DNA from 4 places in the Cronobacter sp. 153480017-3 genome. Region 3 is predicted to be linked to each of the others. Evidence: predicted binding sites of a transcription regulator. Region 3 holds the regulator's gene; each other region holds the start of a gene.
What was found. Region 3 encodes CRP, which controls carbon source genes, mostly activating them, when cyclic AMP is high. Its sites were predicted from a motif close to ATGTGANNNNNNTCACAT; they were not measured.

Region 1 (7,903 bases), on a different contig from region 3:
TCGGCCTGCTCCTGCGGGAACTGTTCGCGTTCAATCTGCTGCTCCAGCACATAAAAAAGATGCACCGGGTTCGCCGCCACTTCGGTATGGTCGAAGTTAAAGACGCGCGAGAGGATTTTGAACGCGAAGCGGGTGGAGAGCCCGTTCATGCCTTCATCTACGCCCGCGTAGTCGCGATACTCCTGATAAGACTTCGCTTTCGGGTCGGTGTCCTTGAGGCTTTCGCCGTCGTAAACGCGCATTTTTGAGTAAATACTGGAGTTTTCCGGCTCTTTCAGGCGCGAGAGGATCGAGAAACGGGCCAGCGTTTCGAGCGTACCGGGCGCGCAGGGGGCATGCGACAGCTCGCTGTGGTTAAGCAGTTTTTCGTAGATTTTGATCTCTTCCGAAATACGCAGGCAGTAAGGCACCTTGACGATATAGACACGGTCCAGGAACGCCTCGTTGTTTTTGTTATTTCTGAAAGTGACCCATTCCGATTCGTTGGAGTGCGCCAGAATGATGCCGTTAAAGGGCAGGGCGGAGATGCCTTCTGTCCCGTTGTAGTTGCCTTCCTGGGTCGCCGTCAGCAGCGGGTGCAGCACTTTAATCGGCGCTTTAAACATCTCGACGAATTCCATCACGCCCTGGTTGGCGCGGCAGAGCGCGCCGGAGTAACCGTAGGCGTCCGGATCGTTTTGCGCGTGATGCTCAAGCTTACGGATATCCACTTTACCCACCAGCGCGGAGATATCCTGGTTGTTTTCATCGCCCGGCTCGGTTTTCGCGATAGCGATTTGCTCAAGAATCGACGGCCAGACTTTGACGACGCGGAATTTGGTGATGTCACCGCCAAACTCATGCAGGCGCTTCGCGGCCCACGGCGACATAATGGTACCGAGATAGCGGCGCGGAACGTTGTACTCTTTTTCCAGAATTTGCGCGTCTTCCTGCGGGTTGAAGAGGCACAGCGGGTGATCGTTGACCGGGCTGCGCTCGCCGTTGGCGCTCAGCACATAAATGGGTACGCGCTGCATCAGCGATTTCAGACGCTCGGCAAGCGACGATTTACCGCCGCCCACCGGGCCCAGCAGATAGAGGATCTGTTTTTTCTCTTCCAGACCCTGCGCCGCGTGTTTCAGGTACGACACAATCTGCTCAATGGCCTCTTCCATGCCATAAAACTCTTCAAACGCCGGATACCGGGCGACCACCCGGTTCGAAAAGAGACGGGAGAGCCGTGGCTCCTGGGCAGTATCCACCATCACTGGCTCACCGATGGCCATCAATAGCCGTTCCGCCGCATTTGCATATGCACTGCGATCCTGCCGGCAAACGGTAAGAAATTCCTGCAGTGTGAACTCTTCGTCCTTGGCAGCTTCATAGCGCTGGCGATAGTGATCGAATATATTCATGGCATGCCGTCCTTTCGTTTTTTAGCACAGGTTTAAGAGCCGTTCATATGAATAGTGGAGGCTCCCGGAAGACGTATTCTGAGTACAGCAACCCTAATGCCAACTTAAGCATTTTTTTGCGCGTTGCACTGTGCTACTGCGGTCAGGGTAATGCACCTTCTTAATTTTAAGCGTAGATGGCATTTGAAAATCTTGCATGCCGCCGTTTGAGGGATTCAGTGATTTATCAAGCACTCATCCCGTTGTTTCTGCTGGCGGATTTACATTTATGGCGTGAATTCACCGTCAGGTCATAAAATTGCAAGCCGCCTGTCACGCGAAAATGCGAGGCTGCGCGATCCAATGATGTAAAGAAGTGCGAAAAAATTTGGGGTGAAGCGCAGGGGCGGTTAAACTTCGCGAGCCGATCATTTGACTAAAGGACTTGATGGATTGTGAGCACATTCAAATTTCTGGCACTGAGTGCCGTTATGGCTTCAGCCGCTACCTTTGCGCATGCAGAAGGAAAACTGTCAGTTGGCGCGGGTGCAGGATGGGTAGTCAATCCTTATAAACAGTACGACCGCGATGTTTACCCGCTGCCGGTTATCAACTATGAAGGCGATAATTTCTGGGTGCGCGGTCTGGGTGCGGGATACTACCTGTGGAATGACACCGCCGATAAGCTTTCCATTATGGCGTACTATTCGCCGCTGCACTTTAAGCCGGGCGACAGCGACAGCCGCGCGCTGCGCCGTCTGGATGAGCGCAAAGCAACGCTGATGGCGGGCCTCTCTTACGTGCATAATACGCAGTATGGTTTCCTGCGCACGTCGCTTGCCGCTGATACGCTGGATAACAGCAACGGTATCGTGTGGGATCTCGCGTGGCTCTATCGCTACACCAACGGCGGTCTGACCCTGACGCCGGGCATCGGTGTTGAGTGGAGCAGTGAAAACCAGAACGATTACTACTATGGCGTGAGCGGCAAAGAATCGCGCCGCAGCGGGCTTAACCGCTATGACGCTGACGATGGCTGGGCGCCGTATGCCGAGCTGACCGCCACTTATCGTCTCTCTGACAGCTGGAGCGTTTACGGCAGCGGCCGTTACACCCATCTTAGCGACGAAGCGAAAGACAGCCCGATGGTAGACCGTTCCTGGTCTGCGCTGCTGTCTACCGGCGTGACTTACACGTTCTGATTCGTAACGCTATCTACTGGGGCGCCTTCGGGTGCCCTTTTTTATGGCGCAGGTTGATGGGAAACAGGGAAGGGCGTAAAAAATGGCCCCGCTCATCGCGAGGCCATGGGTTATCAGGCTTTTTTGATAACGCGCAGCGTCTGGGAGAGGCGCGAAGGTTTATCTTCACGCGTCTGCTGCGGCGTGGTTACGCAGGCGGTTTCCACGCAAACGAACGTCTTATAACCGTCATCCGGCATATCGCCCATGCTGACCGAGAGCGCCGGGCCCGGGTTCCAGCCCACCACGTTGCTGTTGTGGTGATGCACCACTTCAATGGTGCGGTTAAGCGCACCGTCATGGATCAGGCTGCACCCTTCCGGGTTCAGGTAAACGCGATCGGTACGGTCCGGGAATGTCTGCACGCCGCCGTTGAGTTTGCCTTCCTCGCCGCCATTCACTTTGTCGAGATAGGCCTCGCCAAGCCCGCTCACTTTGACTTCCGCGATGTCGCCGACGTTGAAATAGGAGTGCAGCGCGGAGGTGGTTTCGAATTCGCCGTGCGCTTCCAGCTCCATTTCGCAGGTTTTGCCGAGCTTATAGCGCGCATAGAGCGTGAAATCGTGCGGCCAGAGTTTACGGCTTGCGTCGCTTGCGTGCAGTTCAAACGTCAGCACCACGCCGTTGTCGTCTTCATTATGGGCGCTTAAGTTCCACGGCAGATTGCGGGCGAAACCGTGCGAGGGCAGATCTTTTTGCGCCGACGGGCCAAACCACGGCCAGCAGATCGGCACGCCGCCGCGCAGCGCGACGCCTTTTTTAAACGGCGTGTTGGCGCTCAGCCATAACACCTCTTCTTCGCCAGCCGGTTTCCAGCACAGCAGGTGCGCGCCCTGCAGCGCCACGGCGGCGCGAACCTGCGGGTGGTCGATAACGATGATATCCAGCTCGTCATGCTGACGACGGGAGAGGTAAGGCGTTAACTGCTCTGACACCGGCAGGGCAAAAAGCGTATTGATCATTTCTGGCAATCCTCTGTCTTAAATCCAAATAAAAAGGGCGACCGAAGTCGCCCTTAAGATCAGAATCTCATCTCACTTATTTGGAGATGTGAGCGATCAGGTCCAGTACTTTGTTGGAGTAGCCGGTTTCGTTGTCGTACCAGGAAACCAGTTTCACGAAGTTGTCGTTCAGTGCGATACCTGCTTTAGCATCGAACACGGAAGTGCATACTTCGCCGTTGAAGTCGGTGGAAACCACGTCATCTTCGGTGTAACCCAGAACGCCTTTCATTTCACCTTCAGCGGCTTTCTTGATAGCGTCTTTGATCTGCTCGTAGGTCGCTGCTTTTTCCAGACGAACGGTCAGGTCAACAACGGATACGTTCGGGGTCGGAACGCGGAACGCCATACCAGTCAGTTTGCCGTTCAGTTCCGGCAGCACTTTACCTACAGCTTTAGCTGCGCCGGTAGAGGACGGGATGATGTTCTGAGCCGCGCCACGGCCGCCGCGCCAGTCTTTGTGAGACGGGCCGTCAACGGTTTTCTGAGTCGCGGTGGTCGCGTGAACGGTGGTCATCAGACCTTCAATGATGCCGAAGTTGTCGTTGATAACTTTCGCCAGCGGTGCCAGGCAGTTGGTGGTGCAGGAAGCGTTGGACACGATGTCCTGGCCTGCATATTTATCAAAGTTAGCGCCACGAACGAACATCGGGGTGTTGTCTTTGGACGGGCCAGTCAGAACAACTTTTTTCGCGCCAGCGGTGATGTGTTTACGTGCGGTTTCGTCGGTCAGGAAGATACCGGTTGCTTCAGCAACCACGTCCACGCCCACTTCGTCCCACTTCAGGTTAGCCGGGTCTTTTTCAGCGGTAACGCGGATTTTTTTACCGTTAACGATCAGATGACCGTCTTTAACTTCAACGGTACCGTCGAAACGACCGTGAGTAGAGTCATACTTCAGCATGTAGGCCATGTAGTCAGCGTCTAACAGGTCGTTGATTGCAACGATCTCGATGTCAGAACGTTTCTGAGCAGCACGGAAAACAATGCGACCGATACGGCCAAAACCGTTGATACCTACTTTGATAGTCATATATTCCACCAGCTATTTGTTAGTGAATAAAAGGTTGGCTGTAAAATTACAAAAACCTTACGCAGCGTCAAGCGGAATCGTGTCAATCATTGCGACAAATCAATCCTGTGGACAAGCTTTGCACGACTGACTCACCTCACTCTTCCTTTTGGGCTCAGGTCCATATGGGGACACCGAGAGGAATTTAAAAGGGCGTCGAAAACAAAAGTGTGATGTTAATCACATTTGCTTGTCAGCTGCATTTTCAGTGCTAAGTTTAGACCAAAAGTGTACGCGTTACTGTTAATGTTTTGTTAGAATAATGCAGGTAATGTAACTGCTTAAACCTCCCCGAGATGTCACCTTATGGCCAATCAAAACTCCCAGGACGACCTGAAAAACACCCTGACGGAAATGCAGTTTTACGTCACCCAGAATCACGGCACGGAACCGCCGTATACCGGGCGTCTGCTGCATAACAAGCGTGATGGCGTCTACCACTGTCTGGTGTGCGATGCGCCGCTGTTTAACTCTGAAACTAAGTATGATTCGGGCTGCGGCTGGCCGAGTTTTTACGAGCCGGTAAGCGAGGACTCGATCCGTTACCTTAACGATTACTCGCACGGCATGCAGCGCATTGAAATCCGCTGCGGCAACTGTGATGCGCACCTGGGACACGTGTTCCCGGATGGCCCGCAACCGACCGGCGAACGCTACTGCGTCAATTCGGCGTCGCTGAGCTTCACCGATGACGATAACGGCGAGCAAATCAAAGGCTGAAGAATCGATTCAGCAAATTATTCCACTGGAGCGCATTTTTATGAACCTGGAAGACCTGATTAGCAGCATGACGCCGGAGGTTTACGAGCGTCTCGCGACCGCCGTAGAACTCGGAAAATGGCCCGACGGCGTGGCGCTGACGCCCGAGCAGAAAGAAAACAGCCTGCAACTGGTGATGCTCTGGCAGATGCGCCACAACACCAATCCGCAGCATATGACGATCGGCACGGACGGCCAGCTGGTGATGAAAAGCAAGCAGCAGCTGAAGGCGGAGTTCGGTATCAATCAGCAGCCTATCGCCACGCTCAAGCCTGAATGAGCTGAAGGGTGCTGAAGTAAAAAAAAGGCCGCGGATTGCAAAGCGGCCTTTTTTTATAAAGCAACGGATGACTGAAGCGGTTTATGCCTGCGTTTCGCGCCAGTCGTCAAGCGTATAGAGCGTGGCGCCACTCGCCGCCATCTCCTGAAACGCCAGCATACTGGCCTGCGGCGTCAGGTTAACGCCGCGGCAGCCGTCGGTAATCACGTTCACCGTATACCCCAGCCTTAGCGCGTCAAGCACCGTGTATTTGACGCAGTAGTCGGTGGCAAGTCCCATGACGATCAACTCGCTTACGCCATGCTCGCGAAGCCAGGCGTCAAGCGCGGTTTTCTGGCGGTGTCCGTTATCGAAAAACGCGCTGTAGCTGTCAATCGCCGGGTTTTCGCCTTTGTAAAAGCGCTGCTCAATGGCCTTCTGGTTCAGCAGCGGATGGAGCGCCGCGCCGTCGCTCTCCTGAATGCAGTGATCGGGCCACCAGGTTTGCGGCAGGCCGTCGAGCGTGCCTTGCGTGAACGGCTCGGCGTGCTGAACAGAAGCAAAGCTGCCGTGATTCGCCGGGTGCCAGTCCTGGCTTGCCACCACCGGCTCGCCGCGGCTCTTACACCATTCAATCATCGCGTTCGCGATATCCACCGTGCTGTCGCCTTCCGCGACCGCCAGCGCGCCGCCGGCGCAAAAATCATTTTGCAGATCCACCAGCAGCAGGGCGTGTGAATTCATACCGTGCTCCTTTTAATCGTCCGGGGTCAGCTCGCCGCGCAGGTTACGCATCATCGCTTCGCGAATCGCCTGCGGCTCCAGCCCCTGGCTTAACAGATAGTGCAGTTTGGTGAGCGTCGCCTCGACGGTCATGTCGAAGCCGCTGATAACGCCCGCATGGGCCAGCGCGTTGCCGGTGGCGTAGCCGCCCATGTTGACTTTACCGGACATACACTGCGTCAGGTTAACCACCACAATCCCGCGCGAGCACGCTTCCTGCAACTCTTTCAGGAAATCGCCGTGCTGCGGCGCGTTGCCGACGCCATAAGAGCGCAGGATCAGCGCCCGCACTGGCTGGCGTAAAAAGTTACGCACCACGTCAGCGGAGATCCCCGGATAGATAGTCACTACGCCGATAGGCTGCGGCGTAATGGTATGCACGCGCAACTCGCCGTGGCCGTGAGGCGCGGGCGGCGTATTCAGGCGACGAATATGAATGCCTGCTTCCAGCAGCGGCGGCAGATTAGGAGAAGCGAACGCGTCGAAACCGTCAGCGTGGGCTTTGGTGGTACGGTTGCCACGATAGAGCCGGTTGTTGAAGAACAGCGTCACTTCGCTAATCGGGTAGTTCGCCGCCACGTAGAGTGAGTTAAGCAGGTTGATCTGCCCGTCAGAGCGCAGCTCCGCGAGCGGGATCTGCGAGCCGGTGACGATAACCGGTTTGCTCAGATTTTCCAGCATAAACGAGAGCGCCGACGCCGTGAACGCCATCGTATCGGTGCCATGAAGGATAACGAAGCCGTCATACTCATCGTAATGGGCTTTGATATCTTCGGCGATATGCTGCCAGTCCTGCGGCGTCATATCGGACGAGTCCATCAGGGGCGCATATTCGTGAATGGTGAAATCCGGCATTTCGGGGCGGTGGAACTCCGGCATCTGGGCGAGCTGCTGCTGGAGATGGCCGGAGACGGGAATGTAGCCGTGTTCGGAGCGTTGCATACCGATGGTGCCGCCGGTATAGGCAACGTAAATCGATTTCTTTTGCATAGGTCAGCTTTCGTTGTGCATAAACCCGCGCAGTATAGAGGTGCTGCGCAAAAAAATCAGCCCGGCGCTGGCCGGGCTGTGACAGGGTCGACGCTGACGCGTTAGCGCACGTCGCCGCAGGTAAGGCAGAAGGCGTAACGGTTCTGCGGATCGTTAAAGGCCGCGAGCTTATCGCCTTCCTTCTTCGCCGCCAGCGCCGCATCGGCCACTGGCGCAGGCAGCCAGGCCTGAAGCGCCTGTGGCAGCATCGCGTGCACCGAGCCGGTCAGGTTGGCAATCACCATATCGATAAAGCCAGGCTCATCCTGATAGAAATCGAGATGCCAGGATTTCAGCTTCGCAAGCTCGGCGGCTTTTTTCACGGCGTCGTCGAAATCGCCGAGGCTGTCCACCAGACCGTTTTGCTTCGCGTCTTTACCCGTCCA
Region 2 (7,903 bases), on a different contig from region 3:
TGCCGGAAGCCAGCACGCGCTCAATGCGCGTGGAGCCTTGCTCCGGGCTGTAGCTGCAACGCAGCTGTAAATCGATATCGCTGCCGGAAACCGGCTGCAACGTGCGGGCGTGCAGCACAGGCGCGGCCAGACGCGCCAGCTCGCTCGCTTCGTCAAGGCGCAGCAGCGGCAGCAGGCAGGCATCTTTGACTTTGCGCGGGTCGGCGCTGTAAACGCCCGCCACGTCGCTCCAGATGGTGACGCGTGAGACACCCGCCAGCGCGCCGATTTGCGTTGCTGAATAGTCTGAGCCGTTACGGCCGAGCAGCACGGTTTCGCCCGCGTCGTTACGGCAGATAAACCCGGTGACGACTAAACGTTTATTCGGGTGCTGAACCAGCAACTGCTGCAACAGCGGGAAAGAAAGGCCTTCGTTTACCTGCGGCTGCGCGGCGCGCTCTGCGCGCAGAAAATCACGCGCGTCGAGCCAGGCGGCGTCAATGCCTTGCTGATTCAGCACGGCGGCCATCAGGCGCGCGGACCAGATTTCGCCGTGGCCGACCACTTCGGCGTAAACCGCGTCGGTGATAGTGCCGTCCAGCAGCGCGGCCAGGCGCTCAAGATCGTGAATAAATTCGCTGATAAGCCCGTCGGCAACCGTGGCAGGCAGCAGCCCGGCGATAAGCTCGCTCTGATAACGGCGCAGCGCCTGTTGCACCTGATGCGCGGAGAGACGATCGCTCTGGCTTAACTTCAGCCAGCTAATCAGCTGGTTGGTCGTGCTGCCCGCCGCGGACACCACCATCATATCCCCGGCGCGGGAATAGTCGGCCATGATACCCGCCACGCGCAGGTAACATTTCACGTCGGCGAGACTGCTGCCGCCAAATTTGTGCAGCTGACGACCGTTCGTCCCTGCAGGCGCTGTAACACTCATGCTTACCCCTTAGCCCGCCGCCTGGAATGCTTTTTCCAGGTCGGCAATTAAATCTTCGCTATCTTCAATACCGGTCGAAATACGCAGCAGCGTCTCGGAGATGCCCGCCGCGGCGCGCGCTTCCGGCGCCATGCCCGCGTGGGTCATCGTCGCGGCGTGAGAAATCAGGCTCTCCACGCCGCCCAGCGATTCTGCCAGCGTGAACAGCTCCAGCGCGCCGAGGAAACGGCGCAGCGTCTGTTCGTCGCCATCCAGTTCAAAACTCAGCATCGCGCCGAAGCCCTTTTGCTGACGTGCGGCTATCTCATGCCCCGCATTCTCCGGCAGCGACGGATGATACAACTTTTTCACCCGCGGCTGCTGCTTAAGGAAATCGACAATCGCGCTGGCGTTACGCTGTGCCACTTCCATACGCGGGCTCAATGTACGCAGGCCGCGCAGCAGCAGGTAGCTGTCGAACGCGCCGCCGGTCACACCGATGTTATTGGCCCACCAGGCAAGCTCGGTAACGGTGTCAGGATCTTTCGCAATCACCACGCCCGCCACCACATCGGAGTGCCCGTTGAGGTATTTGGTGCAGGAGTGCAGAACCAGATCGGCCCCCAGCGCCAGCGGATTCTGTAACGCCGGGCTCAGGAACGTATTATCCACCACACTTATGGCTCCGGCCGCGCGCGAAAGTTCGCAAATTTTCGCAATATCCACCACGCGCAACAAGGGATTGCTTGGGCTTTCCACCAGTACCAGTTTCGGTTGTTCGGCAAGCGCCGCTTTCAGCGCCGCCTCATCCCCCTGATCGACAAATTTGACGCGATAACAGCCGCGCTTCGCGAGGCTGTCAAAAAGGCGATAACTACCGCCGTAGCAGTCGTGCGGGGCCACCAGCAGATCGCCGGGCTTCAGGAAAACGGTCGTCACCAGATGGATTGCCGACATGCCGGTGTTGGTCAGCACGGCGCCCGCGCCGCCTTCCAGCTCCGCCAGTGCGCGCTGAACCACATCGCGCGTCGGGTTGCCTCGACGGGAGTAGTCATGCGCGCGCGGTTCATTAAAACCGGTGAAGTTGTAGGTGCTGGAGAGGTGAATCGGCGGAACGACGCAGCCGTACTGCTCGTCGTCATTGAGCCCGCTGCGCACTGCGATGGTGGCCTGTTTACGCGTCATGAGGAGTCGTTTCCTGGCATTATCGGAGAAAAGTGAGGGACAGAGTAAACATTGCCAATATAGACGTCAATACATCTGGACATCTAAACTTCTTTGCGTATAGATTGAGCAAAACAGGATTAGCCGTTAAAATTATGTGTTTTATAGGGTAGTGATGCAGCATCGGTACGGAAGTCACGGTATTATTCTACGCTGCTGAACAACAGACTATCGGGTTAAGACCGTGAGACCTATCCGGTTTTAATCTTTTTCTAATGACTGAGAGGATTAAAGGTATCTCATGGCTGAATGGAACGGCGAATATATCAGCCCCTACGCTGAGCACGGCAAGAAGAGTGAACAGGTCAAAAAAATTACGGTTTCCATTCCTCTGAAGGTGTTAAAAATCCTCACCGATGAACGCACCCGTCGTCAGGTGAATAACCTGCGCCATGCCACTAACAGCGAGCTGCTGTGCGAGGCTTTCCTTCACGCCTTTACCGGCCAGCCCTTGCCGGACGACGATGACCTGCGCAAAGAGCGCAGCGATGAGATCCCCGAAGAGGCCAAGGTAATCATGCGTGAAATGGGTATCGACCCGGATACCTGGGAATACTGATTCGCATCAACGACAAAGGCGCCCACAGGCGCCTTTGTTTTATGCTCGGGAGCAACAAAAAAGGCGCCGTCTGGCGCCTTTTTTCGGGAAACTTATTTGCTGCCCGGGATGCTGAAGCGTTTGTTGAAACGCTCAACACGACCACCGGTATCAACAACACGCTGTTTACCAGTGAAGAACGGGTGGCAGTTGCCGCACACGTCCAGGTTCAGGTCGTGGCCAACGGTGGAGCGAGTTTTGATCACGTTACCGCAAGAGCAGGTAGCGGTGATTTCAACATATTTCGGGTGAATATCTTTTTTCATGGGAAACCTCAGTTAAGGCCGCGTCGCTCTTCCAGCCCTTACGCCAGACACCACGCGATGTTGATAAAGTCGGTTTGATACTTTTAAAGGGCATCAAAGGCGGCGAATCATACAGAAAATAACCGCCTCATGCAAACTGATCCGCAAATTTATGAACACACAGTGTACACTATCACGCTACTTTTATCAGCCCGGATGCCTTCATGCCTGTCGCCCGCGTCGCTCTGCCCGTTCCGCTTGCCCGCACCTTTGACTATCTGCTGCCCGATGCCATGACGGCGGCGGCAGGCTGTCGCGTGCGCGTGCCGTTCGGTCGTCAGCAGCGCGTCGGTGTGGTCGTGGCGGTAGGCAATGAGAGCGAGCTACCGCTTGATGAGCTGAAAAGCGTGGTGGAGGTGCTGGACAGCGAATCGCTCTACCCGCCTGTGCTCTGGCGTATGCTGCTGTGGGCGGCCGATTATTATCATCACCCGATTGGCGAAGTGCTGTTCCACGCGCTGCCGGTACTGTTGCGCCAGGGCAAACCCGCAAGCCATGCGCCGCTCTGGTACTGGTTCGCCACCGAAGAGGGCCAGGCGGTCGATCTCAACAGCCTGAAGCGTTCGCCAAAGCAGCAGCAGGCGCTGGCGGCGCTGCGCCAGGGCAGACTCTGGCGGCATGAAGTGGCGCAGATGGCGTTTAATGACGCCGCGCTGCAGGCGCTGCGCGCCAAAGGGCTGTGCGAACTGGGCAGCGAGCTGCCGCCGGTCGCCGACTGGCGCGGTCAGTTTTCGGTATCCGGCGACAGGCTGCGGCTTAACACCGAGCAGGCGACGGCGGTGGGTGCCATTCGCGGCGAAGCCGATAACTTCTGCGCCTGGCTGCTGGCGGGCGTGACCGGCTCCGGCAAAACCGAAGTCTATTTAAGCGTGCTCGAAAACACGCTCGCGCAGGGCAAACAGGCGCTGGTGCTGGTGCCGGAAATCGGCCTGACACCCCAGACCATCGCCCGCTTTCGCGAGCGTTTCAACGCGCCCGTCGAAGTGCTGCACTCCGCGCTGAACGACAGCGAACGGCTGGCGGCCTGGCTGAAAGCCAAAAGCGGCGAGGCGGCGATTGTCATCGGCACGCGCTCGGCGCTGTTCACGCCCTTTAAAAATCTCGGCGTGATTGTTATCGATGAAGAGCACGACAGCTCTTATAAACAGCAGGAAGGCTGGCGCTATCACGCGCGCGATCTGGCAGTCTACCGGGCGCACAGCGAGCAGATCCCGATTATCTTAGGCTCCGCGACGCCCGCCCTCGAAACGCTGCACAACGTGCGCCAGCGTAAATACCGCGTGCTGAAGCTGACGCACCGGGCGGGCAACGCGCGCCCGGCGCAGCAGCACGTGCTGGATCTGAAAGGCCAGCCGTTACAGGCGGGCCTTGCGCCTGCGCTGGTCGCCCGGATGCGCCAGCATTTGCAGGCGGATAATCAGGTCATTCTGTTTCTTAACCGCCGTGGCTTCGCGCCCGCGCTGCTCTGCCACGACTGTGGCTGGATAGCCGAATGCCCCCGCTGCGATCACTACTACACGCTGCATCAGTCACAGCATCAGCTGCGCTGCCACCACTGTGACAGCCAGCGCCCCGTGCCGCGCCAGTGCCCGCAGTGTGGTTCCACGCATCTGGTGCCGGTAGGGCTTGGCACCGAACAGCTGGAACAGAGCCTGGCGCCGCTGTTCCCCGGCGTGCCGCTGTCGCGTATCGACCGCGACACCACCAGCCGCAAAGGCGCGCTTGAAGAGCAACTGGCGGAAGTTCACCGTGGCGGCGCGCGTATTCTTATCGGCACCCAGATGCTCGCCAAAGGCCATCACTTCCCGGATGTCACGCTGGTGGCGCTGCTGGATGTCGACGGCGCGCTGTTCTGCGCCGATTTCCGCTCGGCGGAGCGTTTCGCCCAGCTCTACACGCAGGTGGCGGGCCGCGCCGGGCGCGCAGGGAAACAGGGCGAAGTGGTTCTCCAGACGCACCACCCGGAACATCCTTTATTGCAGACGCTGCTGCATCAGGGTTATGACGCCTTTGCCGATCAGGCGCTCGCGGAGCGCGGCAGCGTCTCGCTTCCGCCCTACAGCAGCCATATTTTGATCCGCGCGGAAGATCACCATAACCAGGACGCTCCCGCGTTTCTCCAGCAACTGCGCAATCTGCTCCAGGCAAGCCCGCTTGCGGATCAGAAACTCTGGCTGCTCGGCCCGGTGCCTGCGCTGCAGCCCAAACGCGGCGGACGCTATCGCTGGCAGTTGCTGCTGCAACACCCGTCGCGTTTGCAGCTCCAGCGTATTGTCTCCGGCAGCCTGCCGCTGATAGGTACGCTGCCCGCCGCGCGTAAAGTGAAGTGGACGCTCGACGTCGACCCGACCGAAGGCTGAACCGCGCCCCGCTTCTGCGAAACGGATCGTAAAATTTAATATCCGTCACATCTCGGATGTAATTTTTGTAACCGACACGCCTAATATCTGATAAGAATGTGAGGCGTGTCAGATTACAGGACGAGTCTGCGCCCGCGGACCGCTACGAGGAGATGAAGTGAAGTCCAGAAAGCAGGTTGCCGCCGCAACCATGAAAGATGTCGCCGTTCGCGCCAGGGTCTCAACGGCGACGGTATCCCGTGCGTTAATGAACCCCGAGAAAGTCTCACAGGCCACCCGCAACCGCGTGGAGCAGGCCGCCATTGACGTGGGGTATCTGCCCGGTTCGCTCAACCGCAACCTGAAGCGCAACGAATCGCGCACCATTCTGGTGATTGTCCCGGACATCTGCGATCCGTTTTTCAGCGAAATCATTCGCGGCATTGAAGTTACTGCGGCGGAACAGGGCTATCTGGTGCTGATTGGCGACTGCGCGCACCAGAACCAGCAGGAAAAAACCTTCATCGACCTCATTATCACCAAACAGATAGATGGCATGCTGCTGCTCGGCTCGCGTCTGCCGTTCGACGCCAGCAAAGAAGAGCAGCGCAATCTGCCGCCCATGGTCATGGCGAACGAATTCGCGCCGGAACTGGAGCTGCCGACGGTGCATATCGACAACCTCACCGCCGCCTTCAACGCCGTCAATTATTTGCATGAACTGGGGCATCAGCGCATCGCCTGTATCGCCGGGCCGGAAGAGATGCCGCTGTGCCATTACCGTCTGCAGGGCTACGTTCAGGCGCTGCGCCGCAGCGGTATGACGGTAGACCCGCACTATATCGCCCGCGGCGATTTCACCTATGAAGCGGGCGCGAATGCGCTGGAACAGTTGCTAAGCCTGCCGCAACCGCCGACGGCGATTTTCTGCCACAGCGACGTGATGGCGCTCGGCGCGCTGTCGATGGCGAAACGCCGCGGCTTTCGCGTGCCTGACGATCTCTCCATTATTGGCTTTGATAACATTGCGTTAGCCGAGTTTTGCGATCCGCCGCTCACCACCGTGGCGCAGCCGCGTTTTGATATTGGTCGGGAGGCGATGCTGCTGTTGCTCAGCCAGCTCAACGGGCACACCGTCAGCAGCGGCTCGCGTCTGCTGGACTGCGAACTGGTGCTACGCGGCACCACGCGCGCGCCGAAGCCGCGAAATTAACCGCCTTTAAGACTCCTTATCTGGTCAAAGGCCCGTCCCTTAAGTAACATGGCGGGCTGTTAACGAATGGATACAGCGAAACGATAGTGGCACAACGAGATTATGTACGCCGCGGACAGCCGACGCCCGCGCGGCGCAAGAAAACCAACACCCGCAAAAAGCAACGTAACCTGCCTGCTGTTTCACCGGCGATGGTCGCTATCGCAGCGGCGGCGCTGGTCGCCTTTATTGGCGGTCTGTACTTTATTACGCATCATAAAAAAGAAGAGTCGGAAACCCTGCCGGGCCATAAAGTCACCGGCAACGGTCTGCCGCCCAAGCCCGAAGAGCGCTGGCGCTATATCAAAGAGCTGGAAAGCCGCCAGCCAGGCGTGCTGAAGCCGACCGAACCTTCCGCCGGTGGTGAAATCATGAATCAGGATCAACTGACCGACGAACAGCGTCAGTTGCTCGACCAGATGCAGGCGGATATGCGCCGTCAGCCGACGCAGCTTAGCGAAGTGCCGTGGAACGAACAGACCCCGGCGCAGCGTCAGCAAACGCTGCAACGCCAGAAGCAGCTTCAGCAACAGCAGCAGATGCAGCAGTGGAATAACACCGCACAGCAGCCGGTACGCACCGCGCCACGTGTGGAAACGCCGCGCACGGAAGCCCCGCGCACAGAAACGCGATATCAGCAGCCGCAGACCCGCACCGTGCAGACGCAGCAGCCCGCGCGTACCACCACGCAGCCTGCTCAACCGCCGCGCCAGCAGCAGACAACCAACGCGCCGTATCAGGATCTGCTCCAGACGCCGCCGCATACCACGCAGCGTGAAACCGCCCAGAGCAAGCCCGCGCAAACCGCGCCGGTAACGCGCGAGGCGGAAGCCGCGAAGCCCGCCGAGAAGAAAGACGAGCGCCGCTGGATGGTGCAGTGCGGTTCGTTTAAAGGCACCGAGCAGGCCGAAACCGTGCGCGCGCAGCTGGCGTTTGAAGGATTCGACTCGCGCATTACGTCCAACAATGGCTGGAACCGCGTGGTCATTGGCCCTATCAAAGGCAAAGACAACGCCGACGGCACGCTCAACCGCCTGAAGATGGCGGGTCACTCAAACTGCATTCGTCTCGCCTCCGGGGGTTGAAACCCCCGAAACATCCCCCATCTATAATTGCATTCTGCCCTGCATCACCCGCAGGGCGCTGTCTTCAGCTTATGCAATAAGGGGTTTGCTCGTGACAACAATAGTAAGTGTGCGCCGCAACGGCCAGGTAGTGATCGGTGGCGACGGCCAGGCCACCCTGGGCAACACCGTAATGAAAGGCAACGTGAAAAAAGTCCGCCGTCTG
Region 3 (7,903 bases):
ATTTTCCATCGCGTGATCCCGGGCTTTATGGTGCAGGGCGGCGGCTTTACTGCGGATATGCAGCAGAAGCCGACCAACGCGCCGGTGAAAAACGAAGCGGATAACGGCCTGCCAAACGCGCGCGGCACCATCGCGATGGCGCGCACCGCAGAGAAAGACAGCGCCACCAGCCAGTTCTTTATCAACGTGGCGGATAACGCGTTTCTGAACCACGGCCAGCGCGATTTCGGCTACGCCGTTTTCGGTAAAGTCGTGAAGGGCATGGATGTGGCGGACAAAATCGCCCAGGTCCAGACCCACGACGTCGGCCCGTATCAGAATGTGCCGTCCAAACCGGTCGTTATCCTCTCCGCGAAAGTCCTGCCGTAATCTTCCTCACGCGGGCTTTGCGGCCCGCGTTGCTTCTCCTTCCGGCAAACCCGCCTGTTGCTGCTTATACTTGTGGCACACGGGGTTACGCTCAGGGAGGCAAAATGCCAAAGAAACTCACCGACAAACAAAAGTCCCGTCTCTGGGACGCGCAAAAGAATCATAATTTTCAGGCCAGCAACCGGCTGGAAGGCATTGAGGTGCCTCTGGTGACTTTGTCCCGCGAAGAAGCGCTGGCGCGCATTGACGAGCTAAGGGGGCATTATGAGCGATAAATTCGGCGACGGGCGCGACCCTTATTTCTGGTCCGGCAGCGATGTGCTGCGCAACCGGCTGAACATTCATGCCGCGAAGGATCTGCAGCATGCCGAGCGTGAACTGACCTCGCTGCGCGCGGCGACGCTGGAACTCGGCCCGGTACAGCGCGGGCTGCCGCACCTGTGCGCCATTCACCGCCAGCTTTTCCAGGATATCTACGACTGGGCGGGCGAACTGCGTGAAGTGGACATCTATCAGGGTGAAACCCGCTTTGCGCATTTCGAATATCTGGAGACAGAGGGCAACGCGCTGATGCAGGCGCTGGAAGATGAGGACTATCTCATTGGTCTGGAGCCCGAGGCGTTTGTCGCGCGCCTCGCGCACTACTACTGCGAAATCAACGTGCTGCATCCGTTTCGCATCGGCACGGGCCGCGCTCAGCGTGTGTTCTTCGAACAGCTGGCGCTGCATGCGGGCTACAGCCTTGACTGGCGCGGCGTGGAGGTTGAGGCGTGGCGCGCCGCCAACCAGGCGGGCGCGATGGGCGATCTGGCACCGCTTGAGAAAATCTTCGCAAGCGTAGTGAGCGAAGCGCGGGAAAGCGAGTAAACTGACGCGGTTCTTTTTTCCGGAGCCGCCATGTTACTGCTTATCGACAACTACGATTCTTTCACCTGGAACCTGTTTCAGTATTTCAGCGAGCTGGGCGCGGAGGTGGTGGTCAGGCGCAACGATGAACTGACGTGCGACGATATCGAGGCGCTCGCCCCGGCGCGCCTCGTGATCTCTCCCGGCCCCTGTACGCCGAATGAAGCCGGTATTTCACTGGCGGCGATCCGGCGTTTTGCCGGTCGCCTGCCGATCCTCGGCGTTTGCCTCGGGCATCAGGCCATCGGACAGGCCTTCGGCGCGGCCGTGGTGCGAGCCGAAAAGGTTATGCACGGCAAGACCTCGGTAATTTCGCACACCAACAGCGGCGTGTTTGCGGGGCTCAACAACCCGCTGACCGTGACTCGCTATCACTCGCTGATTATCGACCGCGCCACGCTGCCTGCGGAGTTTGAGATAACCGCCTGGACGGACGCGGGCGAGATCATGGGTATTCGTCACCGCCACCTTGCGCTGGAAGGCGTGCAGTTCCACCCGGAAAGCATTCTCAGCGAGCAGGGCCATCAGCTACTGGCGAACTTCCTTTTGCGCTGAATTTTTATTGCCTTTTAGTGATTTTTTATTCATATTTTGTGCTTATCTTTTCATGTGCGATGGCACATTTACTGGATGGGCATGAAATGGCAACTGAAAAAACAGCAATTACGCGCGCCACCTTTGATGACGTGATCCTGCCGATTTATGCACCGGCTGAATTTATCCCGGTGAAAGGCAAGGGCAGCCGCGTGTGGGATCAGCAGGGCAAAGAGTATGTCGATTTCGCGGGCGGTATCGCGGTAACGGCGCTCGGGCACTGCCACCCGCGGCTGGTAGAGGCGCTGAAAGCGCAGGGCGAAACGCTCTGGCATACCAGCAACGTCTTTACCAACGAGCCTGCGCTGCGCCTGGGCCAGAAGCTGGTGGACGCCACCTTCGCCGAGCGCGTGGTGTTTATGAATTCCGGCACCGAAGCCAACGAAACCGCGTTCAAGCTCGCCCGCCACTACGCCATCACCCGCCACAGCCCATACAAAACCAAAATCATCGCGTTTTATAACGCCTTTCACGGACGTTCGCTGTTTACCGTCTCCGTGGGCGGCCAGGCGAAATACTCCGACGGTTTCGGCCCGAAACCGGCTGATATCATTCATGTGCCGTTTAACGATCTTGATGCGGTCAAAGCGGTGATGGACGACCACACCTGCGCGGTCGTGGTCGAGCCGGTGCAGGGCGAGGGCGGTGTGACCGCCGCGACGCCGGCCTTCCTGCACGGCCTGCGCGAGCTGTGTGATGCGCATCAGGTGCTGCTGGTGTTCGATGAAGTGCAGTGCGGCATGGGCCGCAGCGGCAAGCTGTTTGCTTATATGCATTACGGCGTAACGCCCGACATCCTGACCAGCGCCAAAGCGCTCGGCGGCGGCTTCCCGGTTAGCGCGATGCTCACCACTCATGATATCGCCTCGGCGTTTCACGTCGGCTCGCACGGCTCCACTTACGGCGGTAATCCGCTCGCCTGCGCGGTGGCGGGCGAAGCGTTTGATATCATCAACACTCCGGAGGTGCTGGGCGGCGTAGCGCATAAACGCGAGCAGTTCGTACAGCATCTGGCGCAGATTGGCGAGCAGTACGGCTTATTCAGCGATATTCGCGGTATGGGCCTGCTGATCGGTGCCGAGCTGACGCCCGCCTTCCACGGACGCGCGCGCGATCTCCTCTACGCCGCGGCGGCGGAAGGGGTGATGGTGCTGAACGCCGGGCCGGACGTGCTGCGTCTTGCGCCGTCGTTGCTGGTGGAGCGCGCGGATATCGACGAAGGCATGGCCCGCTTTGCGCGCGCCGTCGCGCGCGTGGTCAACGGCTAATCATGGTGACTGGCTCAGGCGTCGTCTGAGCCAGATCCCGTGATGCGGGCGCTGACGCCACGCCACGGAAGAGATGGTATGCATGGTGCGCAGGTGATCGAGAATGCGCAGCAGATGATGTTCCATCACGCCCGGTGCCCCTTCCGGTAAGACGTCTTCGCCCTCCAGTACCGCCTCGTTTTGCGTATCGCCCGGCGCGTCATGCTCAAGCCGCTGCTGGCAGCGCTGTAGCGCAATCTCACACGCCTGTAAGTAGCGCGCTGCGGTTTCTGGCGGCAGCGCGGTTTGCTCGCGCGCCATCGTCGTTATCGCGTTGATGTGCTCGACAATAAACTGGCTGTGCGTCACCCACAGGCGCATATCCTCCAGATAACGGCTGTTAAAGCCGGGCTCCTGCATAGCCTGATTGAGCGAGTTATAGAGCGCGTTATGCGCCTGGTTGACCTGCATACGCTGCCAGGCGAGCGGGCCGGGTTGCGGGTCGCCGCTCAGGATCAGGCGCAGCGCCTCCTGGTCTGCCTCCAGCGCGTCATGCGCGTTCTGGCGCAGCAGGCCGCTTTGCCACTGGGGCCAGAGCCAGACCATGCCGCCGAACGCGATAAGACAGCCGGACAGGGTGTCTATCAGGCGCGCCACGATGTACTGCTCGCCGTTGAGCGTCAGGATTTGCAGCGAATAGACCGCCGTGACGGTAAAGCCAATCATCGCCCAGCCGTAGTGTCGCCGGATTATCAGATAACTGATTAACGTCACTAGCAGCATGCCGAGCAGGGTATAGCCCTGCGGCACTTTCAGGTGCAGCGTGATGCCCGCGATAATCAGCCCCGCCAGCGTGCCGCCCGCCCGGTGCAGGATACGCACGCGCGTCGCGCCATAGCCGTTTTGGGTGACGAACAGCACCGTCATCAGGATCCAGTACGGCTTCGGCAACTGGAAGGCGCTCCCTAACAACCCCGCCGCCGCCAGCATCACGCCCAGACGCGCGGCGGTGCGCAGCGCGGCGGATTTCAGCGACAAATAGCTTTTCAGCGCCCGCAGCAGCGGCAGGCGGCGCTTACCGCTGTCCATCAGGTCACGGGCGTAGAGCGGGCGCTGGGTGCGCAGCACGCGTGCGATGCGGCTGAAATGGTATTCGCAGAACTGGCCAACCGGGTTATCCGGGTGCTGGCGGGCGATTTTCGCCAGCGCCTCGACCTGCTTATCCATCGAGAAGCGGTGCGAATAGCGGTGGTAGAGAATGTCGTCAGAGAGCGTGCGCAGCCGCGTGGCGACGGTCTGCGCCGTCCAGCGCAACACCGCTTCGGCGTGGCTGCGCTCCACCAGTTTTTGCACTTCGCCGGGCTGATGCAGCGACACCGAGATGTGCTCCTGGAGATCCAGCGCCACCTGAAACGTGCGCAGCAGGCGCTTGTAACCGTTCTGCTTAGTGGCGGAAAGCATCTGCAACTGCTGATAGCACTGGCTTATTTGATCCACCACTTTTTGCTGATGCACCAGCAGCGGCGGCAGCGCCTGTTCCGGCTCGGTGTGGCGCGTCAGCAGGCTGTATTTGGCTTCGCAGTAGTCGGCGAGGCTTTTATAAATCAGGCTTAACGATTCACGCAGCGGCTGCTCGCGCCACAGCCAGAACCAGAAACCGTTAAACGCGCCATACCAGAGCGTGCCGAGCACATAGAGCAGCATAGGCTGCCAGATGGGCATATTGCCGGCGAGGCTTAACGTAAAGATGGCCGCGATGAGCGAGGCGGGCAACAGACGCGCATGCAGCGGGCTGATTTCCGCCGTCACGCCAAGCAGCAGCGCCAGCATCAGCAGAATGAGCGGCAGCGGCACAGACTGCAGCAGCAACAGCTGCACCGCCAGACTGCTCAGCGCAAACAGCGATGCGCCGATGATCAAGCGTTTAAAAAAGCGTTTGTGCGGGGTATCGAGACCGGCAATGTTGCAGCAGGCGGGAACGAGCGAGAACAGCAACCCTTGTTGAAGATGGCCCAGCATCAACCCGACCGCCACCGGCAGGCTTAAGATGAGCGTTTGCCGTAAAGCGTAATTAATTTCAGGGTGATAGATAAGACGACGCCACATAGGGGAGAAGTATAGATACAAAAACGGCGTGTTACCGAAGCGACACGCCGTTTTTTGCTTTTTTAGCGGGTTCCGTAAACCACGATGGTTTTGCCGTGGGCGGATATCAAGTTTTGATCTTCGAGCATTTTCAGAATGCGGCCAACGGTTTCGCGGGAGCAGCCGACGATCTGGCCGATTTCCTGACGCGTGATTTTGATCTGCATCCCGTCCGGATGGGTCATCGCGTCCGGCTGTTTCGCCAGATTCAGCAGGGTCTGCGCGATGCGGCCAGTCACGTCGAGGAAGGCGAGGTTGCCCACTTTCTCAGAGGTAACTTGCAGGCGGCGAGCCATCTGCGAGGAGAGACGCATCAGAATATCCGGGTTAACCTGGATCAGCTGACGGAATTTTTTGTAGGAGATTTCAGCCACTTCACAGGCAGTTTTAGCGCGAACCCAGGCGCTGCGTTCCTGACCTTCCTCGAACAAACCCAGTTCGCCGATGAAGTCACCCTGATTCAGGTACGAGAGGATCATCTCCTTGCCCTCTTCATCTTTGATCAGCACTGCCACTGAGCCTTTAACGATGTAATACAGCGTCTCCGCTTTTTCACCCTGGTGAATCAGCGTGCTCTTAGATGGATACTTATGAATGTGGCAATGTGACAAGAACCATTCAAGAGTCGGGTCTGTTTGCGGTTTGCCAAGCACCATGCGCGGTTATCCTCTGTTTTAAACTGGCTCCAAAGACAGGGCGCGTAACCCCTGTCTGGCTTTGCATTCATCATCTTCCCGAGTCCTGGGAAGTTGGCTGTCCGTGGACGTCGCAGCCGATAAATTATCTTCTCCTCTGCATACATGCGTAACATCAATGTATCGCCGCTGCATCCAGACTGTTTTAGCATAGCTTTTCTCAGGTGTCTCCTGTTGTCTCGTTTCAGCTTGACGCAGGTCGCCCTTCCATTGCCTCTGACGTCGCGCGCGCGTAATCTGTCAGAAAAATGAATAGCCTGGAGTGATTAACATGCATGCACGAGTGAAATGGGTGGAAGGGTTAACCTTCCTGGGCGAGTCCGCCTCCGGGCATCAGATCCTGATGGACGGCAACTCTGGCGACAAAGCGCCGAGCCCGATGGAAATGGTTTTGATGGCCGCAGGTGGCTGCAGCGCGATTGATGTTGTCTCTATTCTGCAAAAAGGTCGTCACGACGTGACCGACTGCGAAGTGAAGCTGACGTCAGAGCGTCGCGAAGAAGCGCCGCGTCTGTTTACGCATATCAATCTGCATTTTGTGGTGACGGGCAAAGCCCTGAAAGACGCGGCAGTGTCGCGCGCGGTGGATCTGTCGGCAGAGAAGTATTGCTCAGTGGCGCTGATGCTCGGCAAAGGGGTCAATATCACCCATTCGTATGAAGTGATTGAAGCGTCATGAGATGACGGACGGCCCGGCAGGCGCAGCGCCACCGGGCATCGCCGTCACGCTATCTGTTTTCCTTCCATCAGCCGCTGCACCAGCGGCAGCATAATAAGCTCCATCGCGAGCCCCATCTTCCCGCCCGGCACCACCAGCGTATTGATATGTGAGATAAACGAGCCCTGCAGCATCGCCAAAAGCCACGGATAATCGATGTTATCCAGATTGCGGAAGTGAATGACCACGAAGCTTTCATCAAGCGACGGAATGCCTTTCGCGGCGAACGGATTGGAGGTGTCCACCGTCGGCACGCGCTGGAAGTTAATATGGGTGCGTGAGAACTGCGGCGTGATGTAGTTAATGTAATCTTCCATCGAGCGCACCACGGAATCCATCACCGCCTCGCGCGAGTGGCCGCGCTCGCTGGTATCGCGGATGAGCTTCTGTATCCACTCCAGGTTGACGATAGGCACCACGCCCACCAGCAGATCGACATGCTTCGCCACGTCATGCTGCGGCGTCACCACGCCACCGTGCAGCCCTTCGTAAAACAGCACGTCCGTCGGCTCCGGCAGCGGCTGCCACGGCGTAAACGTGCCGGGCACCTGATTCCACGGCACCGCTTCGTCATAGGTGTGCAGATATTTACGCGACTGTCCTTTGCCGGTCAGCCCGTACTCCACAAAGGTTTGCTCCAGCAGGCCGAAATCGTTCGCCTCCGGGCCGAAGTAACTGATATGGCGGCCAAGATCGCGCGCTTTGCGAATAGCCATGTCCATTTCCGGGCGCGTGTAGCGGTGAAAGCTGTCGCCTTCCACTTCGGCGGCACGGAGATTCAGCTGGGCGAAAATTTTACGAAACGCGAGGCTGGTGGTGGTGGTTCCCGCGCCGCTGGAGCCTGTGACGGCGATAACCGGATGTTTGGCAGACATAGCGAGACAACTCCCTGAAGCGGCGGGGCAAGGCTCCGCCTGGCAACGTTAACCGCGAAACTGCGAACGCGGCATGATATTGACCGTTTCGTGCAGCTCAGACCACACCAGAACGGCTTCGCCACTTTGCAACTGACGCCGCACGTCGGCGACCTTTTGCTCAAGCGAGCGTTCATGTTCACCATAATCGGTGCCTTCGCGCAAGACGAAGGCTTCAATCAGGCGCTCCAGGGTGTCGGGCGCGATCTCTTGCCAGGGAATGATCATTTATCGGTCCAGATAAGACGTTAACCAGTCAGGAATGCGCTGTTCCAGCCACATTTTGGGCTGACGCAGCGTGCCGCCGACAAAGCC
Region 4 (7,903 bases), on a different contig from region 3:
TCATCGATTTCGCCTTCGCCAATCACAATCTGCCCGTCGATATCGACTTTATTGAGCATAATGCGCATGGCGTTAACGGCCGCGCCGTCAGCGAGGTTTTTATCGCCGCGTCCCAGCCACTTGTACCCGGCCAGCGCCGCCGCTTCGGTGACGCGTGAAAATTCGATGGCAAGTTCTCGTTTCATGACTCTTTTCCGCAAGATTAACTGCGTCGGAGTGTAGCACAGAGCGGGTAACGGCTGTTACGGAGGGCTGACCGGTGGGAGAGGGAACAGAAGCGCTACGCGGCCACCGAAGCTACTTCTGGAAGGCTTTTTTTAAGCTGATCCTTGAGAGCAATTCGGTCAGTGAAAGGACCATGGTGGAGCGCACCACCTGCTGGTAGCGCTGCTGTTGCATCTGGATAAGCTGCGGATCGCTGCTTTCAAGCGCGGGCGGCACCGGAGGCAGCGCGACGACGCAGTGCAGTTCGCCGAAGGGGCCGAGAATTTCGTCGTCGGTAAAGGCGTAGTCATTGCCGTCGTGATTGAGTTCTTCACGCAGCGCCATCAGCAGTTCGCAGTCTTCATATTCGGCGCGGCTTATCACGCCGAGCCCGTAAATCAGCTTCAGGCGCACGGAGAGATCGCCCAGCGGGCCGCTGCCGTCGAGCAACGGCTCAACGGCATATTTGACCGCGTAGTCGTCTTTACGGAACACCTGCAACACCAGAATATTGACCGCCTCGGTGAGCAACTCTACGGCTGCGATCAAAAAACTTCTTACGGTTTTGCCAGCATTCAGACGCTCAAGCACACGGTTTTCAAAGGCCTGGGTTTCTTCCATCATTGCCTGCATATCTGACACATCATCAGCGGGCGCAGACTCAGCCGCGCCCGTTATTCATTACGCTGTTGCGTTATACGCGTTTACTGCCGAAGCCACGACATCGCTGTTGGCGTCCAGACCGGAAATCTGCGCCAGCGCGGCCTGCGGGCCTTTATCGGCGATAAGCTGCGCCAGCTCCTGCGCCTGCGGATCGTCTTCGCTGCGGAAATGCATCGCGGCGGCGATGCCCAGCACCAGATTCTGATGCGGCAGGCCATATTCCAGCGTGCCCAGCAGCGGCTTAATCAGACGGTCGCCCGCGCTCAGTTTGCGCAGTGGCTGACGGCCAACGCGCTCCACATCGTCTTTCAGGTACGGGTTTTCAAAACGGCTAAGGATTTTCTCGATATACGCGGCATGTTTCGCGTCATCAAAGCCGTAGCGTTTAATCAGCACCGCGCCGCTCTCTTCCATCGCGCCGCGCACCACCAGACGAATTTTCTCATCCAGAATCGCGTCGCGAATGGTCTGATGACCGGCCTGTTTTCCGAGGTAGGCGGTTATAGCATGCCCGGTGTTCAGGGTGAAGAGCTTGCGTTCAACAAATGCCATCAGATTGTCGGTCAGCTCCATGCCTGCGATGGTCGGCAGCTCGCCTTTGAACTGGGTTTTATCGACAATCCACTCGCTGAAGGTTTCCACGGTGACTTCCAGCGGATCGTGCGCGGCGGATGCCGACGGCGGCACGATACGGTCAACGGCCGAGTCAACAAAACCGATGTGGCTTTCCACCCAGGCTTTGTCACCCTCTTCGAGCGCGTTAAAGACGTGCGTTTTCAGCTGGCTGGTGCCGCGCACCATGTTTTCACAGGCGATGATATTAAGCGGGCGCTCGTTGCCCTGCGCTTTACGCAGCACCAGACCTTTGGCAATCGCCGGAGCGATGCGCTCCAGTACCACCGGGCCAACGGCGGTCGTCACGAGATCGACCGTGGCGATAAGCGTCACGACATCCTCGCTGGTGCTGTTAACCGCATCCACGCCGGAAACGGTATCAATCTGCTCCTGCTCGCCCACCACGCGCACCTGATAGCTGTGGCGCGCGTTTAACGCGTCCAGCACCGTCTGGTTCACGTCGGCGAACGTCAGTCCGACGCCTGCGTCAGCGAGCAGTTTGCCAATAAAGCCACGACCAATATTACCTGCGCCAAAATGTAATGCTTTCATGGGAATACCTTCTTACTTAAAGCGGAACTGTATCGCCCGAGAGGACGGGGGAAAGGGTGCTGCGTGCGACCTCCCTTTCCCTTGCCCTCTCCCTGAGCGGGAGAGTCAGGGTTGCCCTGGTGGAGCACAATTATCTCAATAGCTTCTCAATGAGAAAGAGAGGGACAGTGTCCCTCTCTGCACGGTCTTACGCCACGGTTTTACCGGAAAGCAGCGCTAGGACTTCATCGACGCTGTCGGTGTGCGCCAGGCGCTCAATCACGCTTTCATCATCCAGCGCGTTGGTCAGGCTGGTGATAACCTGAATATGTTCGTTATTGCGCGCCGCGATACCAATCACCAGACGGGCGATATCGTCTTCTTCTTCACCGAAACGCACGCCCTGCGGATACTGGCAGAACACGACGCCAGTTTTCAGCACGCGATCTTTGGCTTCGACGGTGCCGTGCGGAACCGCAATAGACTCGCCGAGATAAGTCGGGGTGAGTTTTTCGCGCTCCAGCATCGCGTCCACATATTCCGGCTGCACGTAACCGCCTTTCACCAGTTGCTCGCCCGCAAAGCGAATCGCCTCTTCTTTATTCGCCGCATGACGGCCAAGAAAGACGTTTTCCGCGCCGAGCTTAAACAGGTGGCTGTCGTTCGCGTCGAAGCTGTCCTGCAGGCTGGTGCGCACTTTCTCTTCGTTCTGCGAATGACGCTGCGCGGCCACCAGACGTTCGGTCAGGCCAGCGTACAGGCCGCTGTCCAGGAAGTTGGTCAGCGAAATGTGCTGCGCGTGCGGCGCCTGGCGCATGGCGCGCTCGGTTAAATCGCGGTGGGTGATAACCAGATCCACATCGCCCGGCAGGCTGTTAATCGCGCTGTTGGTAACGGAAATATGGCTCAGGCCCGCGTCCTGCACTTTCTTACGCAGTACACCTGCGCCCATCGCGCTGGAACCCATACCGGCATCGCAGGCGACGATGATTTTACGCACGTGGCTCAGGTCGTTGCTGAGATCCGCGCTCGCTGCGGTCGCGGCACCTTTAGACTGCGCTTTCATATCCTGCATGCGACGGGTCGCAGCATCGATATCGTCTTCTTCTTTCACTTTGTTGGTTTTCAGCAGGATAGCGGCGACCACGAAGGAGACGGCCATCGCGGCGAAAATCGCCACCAGGTTTGCGAAGTACGCGCCTTTCGGCGTCATCGCCAGTACCGCCAGGATAGAGCCCGGAGACGCCGGAGAAACCAGGCCGCCGTTCAGTACGGTCAGGCAGAAGACGCCAGTCATACCGCCCAGGATAACGGCGATAATCAGACGCGGGTTCATCAGCACATACGGGAAGTAGATTTCGTGGATACCGCCCAGGAAGTGGATGATAGCCGCGCCGCCCGCAGACTGTTTGGCGCTGCCGCGTCCAAAGAACATGTACGCCAGCAGGATGCCCATACCCGGACCCGGGTTGGCTTCAATCAGGAAGAAAATAGATTTGCCGAGTTCATGCGACTGCTGAATGCCCAGCGGCGAGAAGATGCCGTGGTTGATGGCGTTGTTGAGGAACAGGATTTTCGCCGGTTCAACAAAAATCGACGCCAGCGGCAGCATGTCGTGAACCACCATAAAGTTCACGCCCGCGGCCAGTACTTTGGAGAGCACTTCGACCGCCGGGCCAATGCCGAGGAACGCCAGAATCGCGAGGATCATACCGATGATGCCCGCGGAGAAGTTGTTCACCAGCATTTCAAAGCCGGATTTGATTTTGCCGTCGACCGAGGCGTCGAATTTCTTGATGCAGAAGCCGCCGAGCGGGCCTGCGATCATCGCGCCCAGGAACATCGGGATGTCCGCGCCGACGATAACGCCCATGGTGGTAATCGCGCCCACCACGCCGCCACGCTCGCCGCCAACCAGCTTACCGCCGGTATAACCGATAAGCAGCGGCAGCAGGTAAGTGATCATCGGGCCGACCAGCTTCGCCAGCGTCTCGTTTGGCCACCATCCTGTGGGAATAAATAACGCGGTGATAATACCCCAGGCGATAAACGCGCCGATGTTAGGCATTACCATATTGCTGAGAAAGCGACCAAAGCTTTGCACTTTGATCTTGATATCGGATGACATAGAACACCCCTTCTTATGTTTACGCGCAGGCTTGCGGCCCGAGGTTTATTGTTAACGTGGCGGCAGAGGTAGCCGGACCCATGCTCTGATGACGCGAAATCTGGCACTGAATCGCGATGGTGTCCAGACAGGCACTTTAAGTGTGATCGCGATCACGCGATGTCGGGGTGATCGGGGTAAAGTTGCGTGATTTGAATCACAAAAAAGACGTGTAAAAAAAAGACAATGCGCAAAATGTCGCCATAAACGCCCCTTAAATGTGAATAAAGTCACATTTTCTTTCGGCGTGTTTGTTATTAGTTTGTGATGTTAATCACAAAATATTTCCCAGGAAAAATCCGAACAGGCGGCGTACATTTTTCACTCATGCTAACAGGGGGAGTCTGTAAGAAAGTTACAGCCAGGAATTCGCGCAAAAATGGCGTCGGCGAAACGCGTTTTAGCGCGCCGTCGCGCCTCCTTTTGGCGTATCCTGACCCATACTTACCCTTACCCTGGCGATAACGTAAAAGGACCCGGCATGAAACTTATCGGTAGTTACACCAGCCCGTTTGTACGCAAAATCTCCGTCATGTTGCTCGAAAAAGGCATCGTGTTTGAGTTCGTGAATGAATCGCCGTATGCCGAACAGAACGGCATGGCGCAGTACAACCCGCTCGGGAAAGTGCCGGCGCTGGTGACCGACGAGGGCGAAACCTGGTTTGATTCGCCCATCATCGCGCAGTATATCGAGCTGCTGGACGCGCAACCGGCGCTGGTGCCGCAAGAACCGCGCGCTGCGCTAAAAGTGCGCCAGCTGGAGGCGCTCGCCGACGGCATTATGGACGCGGCGCTGGTCTCGGTGCGCGAGCAGGCGCGCCCGCCTGAGCAGCAGTCGGAAAATGAGCTGCTGCGCCAGCGGGAGAAAATCAACCGCGGCCTCGATGCGCTGGAAGGGTATGTGGCTGACGGCACGCTGAAGGCTGAGGAACTGACGCTCGCCACCATCGCCACCGCCTGCGCCATCGGCTATCTCAATTTCCGTCGCGTGGCGCCGGGCTGGTGCGCGCAGCGTCCGCATCTGGTGAAACTGGTGGAAGCGCTCTTTGCCCGCGACAGCTTCGCGCGTACCGAGCCGCCCAGCGCCTGAGCGGGCGTGAACCGCCCTTTATTGCGCTGACCGGGCGCGGGGACTGAACTGCCCCGCGTTTCCTGCTAAATTATCGCCACGTTTTATCCAGGTTTATGCACGCCATGACGACCGATTCCCGTCTGCTTTACAGTCAGCTTCCCGCCACCGACCGCCTGCTGCGCGACAGCGCGTTCCAGCCGTTGCTGGACACCTACGGCCATACCCGCGTGGTCAACACCCTTCGCGCGATGCAGGAGGCGGCGCGGCTCGCCATTCGCGAACGCCAGGCGCTGCCCTCATGGTGCGATGACTGGGCCGCGGCGGCGGCCGGGCGGCTGGCGCGCGGTTCGCAAAGCGCGCTGCGCCCGGTCTTTAACCTTACCGGCACGGTGCTGCACACCAATCTTGGCCGCGCGTTGCAGGCGGAAGAAGCGGTTGAGGCGGTAGCCCGCGCCATGCGCTCGCCCGTGACGCTGGAGTATGACGCCGAAGGCGGCGAGCGCGGCCACCGCGACCGCGCGCTGGCGGAGCTACTCTGTGAGCTTACCGGCGCGGAAGACGCCTGTATCGTTAATAACAACGCGGCGGCGGTGTTGCTGATGCTGGCGGCGCTGGGCGCAGGCAAAGAGGTGATTGTGTCGCGCGGCGAGCTGGTGGAGATTGGCGGCGCGTTTCGTATCCCGGATGTGATGCGCCAGGCGGGCTGTCAGCTGGTGGAAGTGGGCACGACCAACCGCACCCACCTGCGCGATTATCTTGACGCTGTCGGCGAGCAGACCGCGCTGCTGATGAAAGTGCACACCAGCAATTACCAGATTGAAGGCTTTACCAAAGCCGTGGACGCCGCCGAGCTGGCGCAGGCGTCGACGCTGCCGGTGATTGTCGATCTCGGCAGCGGTTCGCTTATCGATCTCAGTCAGTATGGGCTGCCAAAAGAGCCGATGCCGCAGGAGGCGCTCGCCGCCGGGGCGAGTCTCGTGAGCTTTTCCGGCGATAAACTGCCGGGCGGGCCGCAGGCGGGGATTATCGTCGGGAAAAAAGCGCTTATCGCGGCGCTTCAGAAACACCCGCTCAAGCGCGCCCTGCGCGCCGATAAAATGACGCTGGCGGCGCTCGACGCCACATTGCGCCTTTATCTGCACCCGGAAAAACTCGCACAACGGCTGCCGACGCTGCGGCTGCTGACGCGCCAGGCGTCTGACATTAACGAACAGGCGCAGCGCCTGCGCCCGGCGCTGGAAACCCGCTACGGCGATGAATTTCAGATAGACGTAATGCCCTGCCTGTCACAGATTGGCAGCGGCTCGCTGCCGGTCGACCGGCTTCCGGGTGCTGCGCTCACCTTCACCCCGCGCGACGGGCGCGGCAGCCGCCTGGAGGCGCTCGCCGCCCGCTGGCGTCGCCTGCCGGTGCCGGTTATCGGGCGCGTGAGCGACGGGCGGTTATGGCTCGATTTACGCTGCCTTGAAGATGAGGCAGGACTGATGGAGATGTTGTTGCAATGATTATCGCCACCGCCGGGCACGTGGACCACGGCAAAACTACGCTGCTTGAGGCGCTTACCGGCATTAACGCCGACCGTCTGCCGGAAGAGAAAAAGCGCGGCATGACTATCGATCTCGGTTACGCCTACTGGCCGCAGCCGGACGGGCGCGTCATCGGCTTTATCGACGTGCCGGGCCATGAGAAATTCCTCGCTAATATGCTGGCGGGCGTGGGCGGCATCGATCATGCGCTGCTGATGGTGGCGTGCGATGACGGCGTGATGGCCCAGACGCGCGAGCATCTGGCGATTTTGCAACTGACCGGCCAGCCGACGCTCACCGTGGCGCTCACCAAAGCCGACCGGGTGGATGACGCGCGCCTCGCGCAGGTGAAAGCGCAGGTGATGGCCACGCTGAGCGATTATGGCTGGCATGACGCCACGCTGTTCGTCACGGCGGCCACCGAAGGCGTGGGCGTTGATGCGCTGCGCGACCATCTGCGCCAGTTGCCTGAGCGCACGCACCCTGCCGGGCAGCGCTTTCGCCTGGCGGTCGATCGCGCGTTTACCGTCAAGGGCGCGGGCCTGGTCGTTACCGGCACGGCGCTTTCCGGCGAGGTGAATGTCGGCGATACGCTCTACCTGACCGGCGCGAATACGCCGCTGCGCGTGCGCGGCCTGCATGCGCAGAATCAGCCGACGGAACGCGCATTCGCCGGTCAGCGCATCGCGCTGAATATTAGCGGCGACGCGCAGAAAGCGGATATCCGGCGCGGCGACTGGCTGCTCAGCGACGCACCGCCGCAGGCCGCAGAGCGGGTTATCGTCACGCTCGACCGCCATGCGCCGCTGCAACAGTGGCAGCCGCTGCATATTCACCATGCGGCAAGCCACGTCACCGGGCGCGTTTCGTTACTGGAAGATGATCTGGCGGAGCTGGTATTCGACACGCCGCTGTTCCTGGCCGATAACGACCAGCTGGTGCTGCGCGACATTAGCGCGCGCCAGACGCTCGCAGGCGCGCGCGTCGTCACGCTGGAAACCCCGCGGCGCGGCAAACGCCAGCCGGAGTTCCTCGCGTTTCTCAACGAACTGGCGAGTGCCAGAACCGAAGCCGACGCGCTGCGGCTCCATGCCTCGCGCGGCGCGGTCGCGCTGGCGACATTCG

Region 1: msrB (peptide-methionine (R)-S-oxide reductase MsrB) is a predicted target of CRP. The motif match lies at 4,856-4,873, and genes of this name have one in related genera.
Region 2: cytR (DNA-binding transcriptional regulator CytR) is a predicted target of CRP. The motif match lies at 5,479-5,496, and genes of this name have one in related genera.
Region 4: ACUW6V_RS18285 (PTS mannitol transporter subunit IICBA) is a predicted target of CRP. The motif match lies at 4,399-4,416, and genes of this name have one in related genera.

Annotation. Positions count from the first base shown of each region.
Region 1 is NZ_JBSEYN010000002.1:599,954-607,856, forward strand. It holds gene yeaG (protein kinase YeaG) at 1-1,394, opposite strand, end outside; gene ACUW6V_RS07280 (MipA/OmpV family protein) at 1,865-2,575, shown strand; gene ACUW6V_RS07285 (D-hexose-6-phosphate mutarotase) at 2,689-3,576, opposite strand; gene gapA (glyceraldehyde-3-phosphate dehydrogenase) at 3,653-4,648, opposite strand; gene msrB (peptide-methionine (R)-S-oxide reductase MsrB) at 4,994-5,407, shown strand; gene ACUW6V_RS07300 (YeaC family protein) at 5,448-5,726, shown strand; gene pncA (bifunctional nicotinamidase/pyrazinamidase) at 5,808-6,449, opposite strand; gene ansA (asparaginase) at 6,462-7,478, opposite strand; gene sppA (signal peptide peptidase SppA) at 7,580-7,903, opposite strand, start outside.
Region 2 is NZ_JBSEYN010000010.1:71,284-79,186, reverse strand. It holds gene ACUW6V_RS18535 (bifunctional aspartate kinase/homoserine dehydrogenase II) at 1-916, opposite strand, end outside; gene metB (cystathionine gamma-synthase) at 926-2,080, opposite strand; gene metJ (met regulon transcriptional regulator MetJ) at 2,361-2,678, shown strand; gene rpmE (50S ribosomal protein L31) at 2,771-2,983, opposite strand; gene priA (primosomal protein N') at 3,187-5,382, shown strand; gene cytR (DNA-binding transcriptional regulator CytR) at 5,540-6,574, shown strand; gene ftsN (cell division protein FtsN) at 6,661-7,698, shown strand; gene hslV (ATP-dependent protease subunit HslV) at 7,790-7,903, shown strand, end outside.
Region 3 is NZ_JBSEYN010000004.1:46,186-54,088, reverse strand. It holds gene ppiA (peptidylprolyl isomerase A) at 1-369, shown strand, start outside; gene ACUW6V_RS11055 (YhfG family protein) at 474-644, shown strand; gene ACUW6V_RS11050 (putative adenosine monophosphate-protein transferase Fic) at 634-1,236, shown strand; gene ACUW6V_RS11045 (aminodeoxychorismate synthase component II) at 1,267-1,830, shown strand; gene argD (bifunctional acetylornithine/succinyldiaminopimelate transaminase) at 1,917-3,137, shown strand; gene ACUW6V_RS11035 (YccS/YhfK family putative transporter) at 3,138-5,222, opposite strand; gene crp (cAMP-activated global transcriptional regulator CRP) at 5,285-5,917, opposite strand; gene ACUW6V_RS11025 (OsmC family protein) at 6,228-6,635, shown strand; gene ACUW6V_RS11020 (phosphoribulokinase) at 6,680-7,549, opposite strand; gene ACUW6V_RS11015 (YheU family protein) at 7,598-7,816, opposite strand; gene ACUW6V_RS11010 (hydrolase) at 7,817-7,903, opposite strand, start outside.
Region 4 is NZ_JBSEYN010000010.1:23,487-31,389, forward strand. It holds gene glpX (class II fructose-bisphosphatase) at 1-185, opposite strand, end outside; gene mtlR (mannitol operon repressor MtlR) at 298-837, opposite strand; gene mtlD (mannitol-1-phosphate 5-dehydrogenase) at 886-2,034, opposite strand; gene ACUW6V_RS18285 (PTS mannitol transporter subunit IICBA) at 2,222-4,141, opposite strand; gene ACUW6V_RS18290 (glutathione S-transferase) at 4,662-5,270, shown strand; gene selA (L-seryl-tRNA(Sec) selenium transferase) at 5,375-6,757, shown strand; gene selB (selenocysteine-specific translation elongation factor) at 6,754-7,903, shown strand, end outside.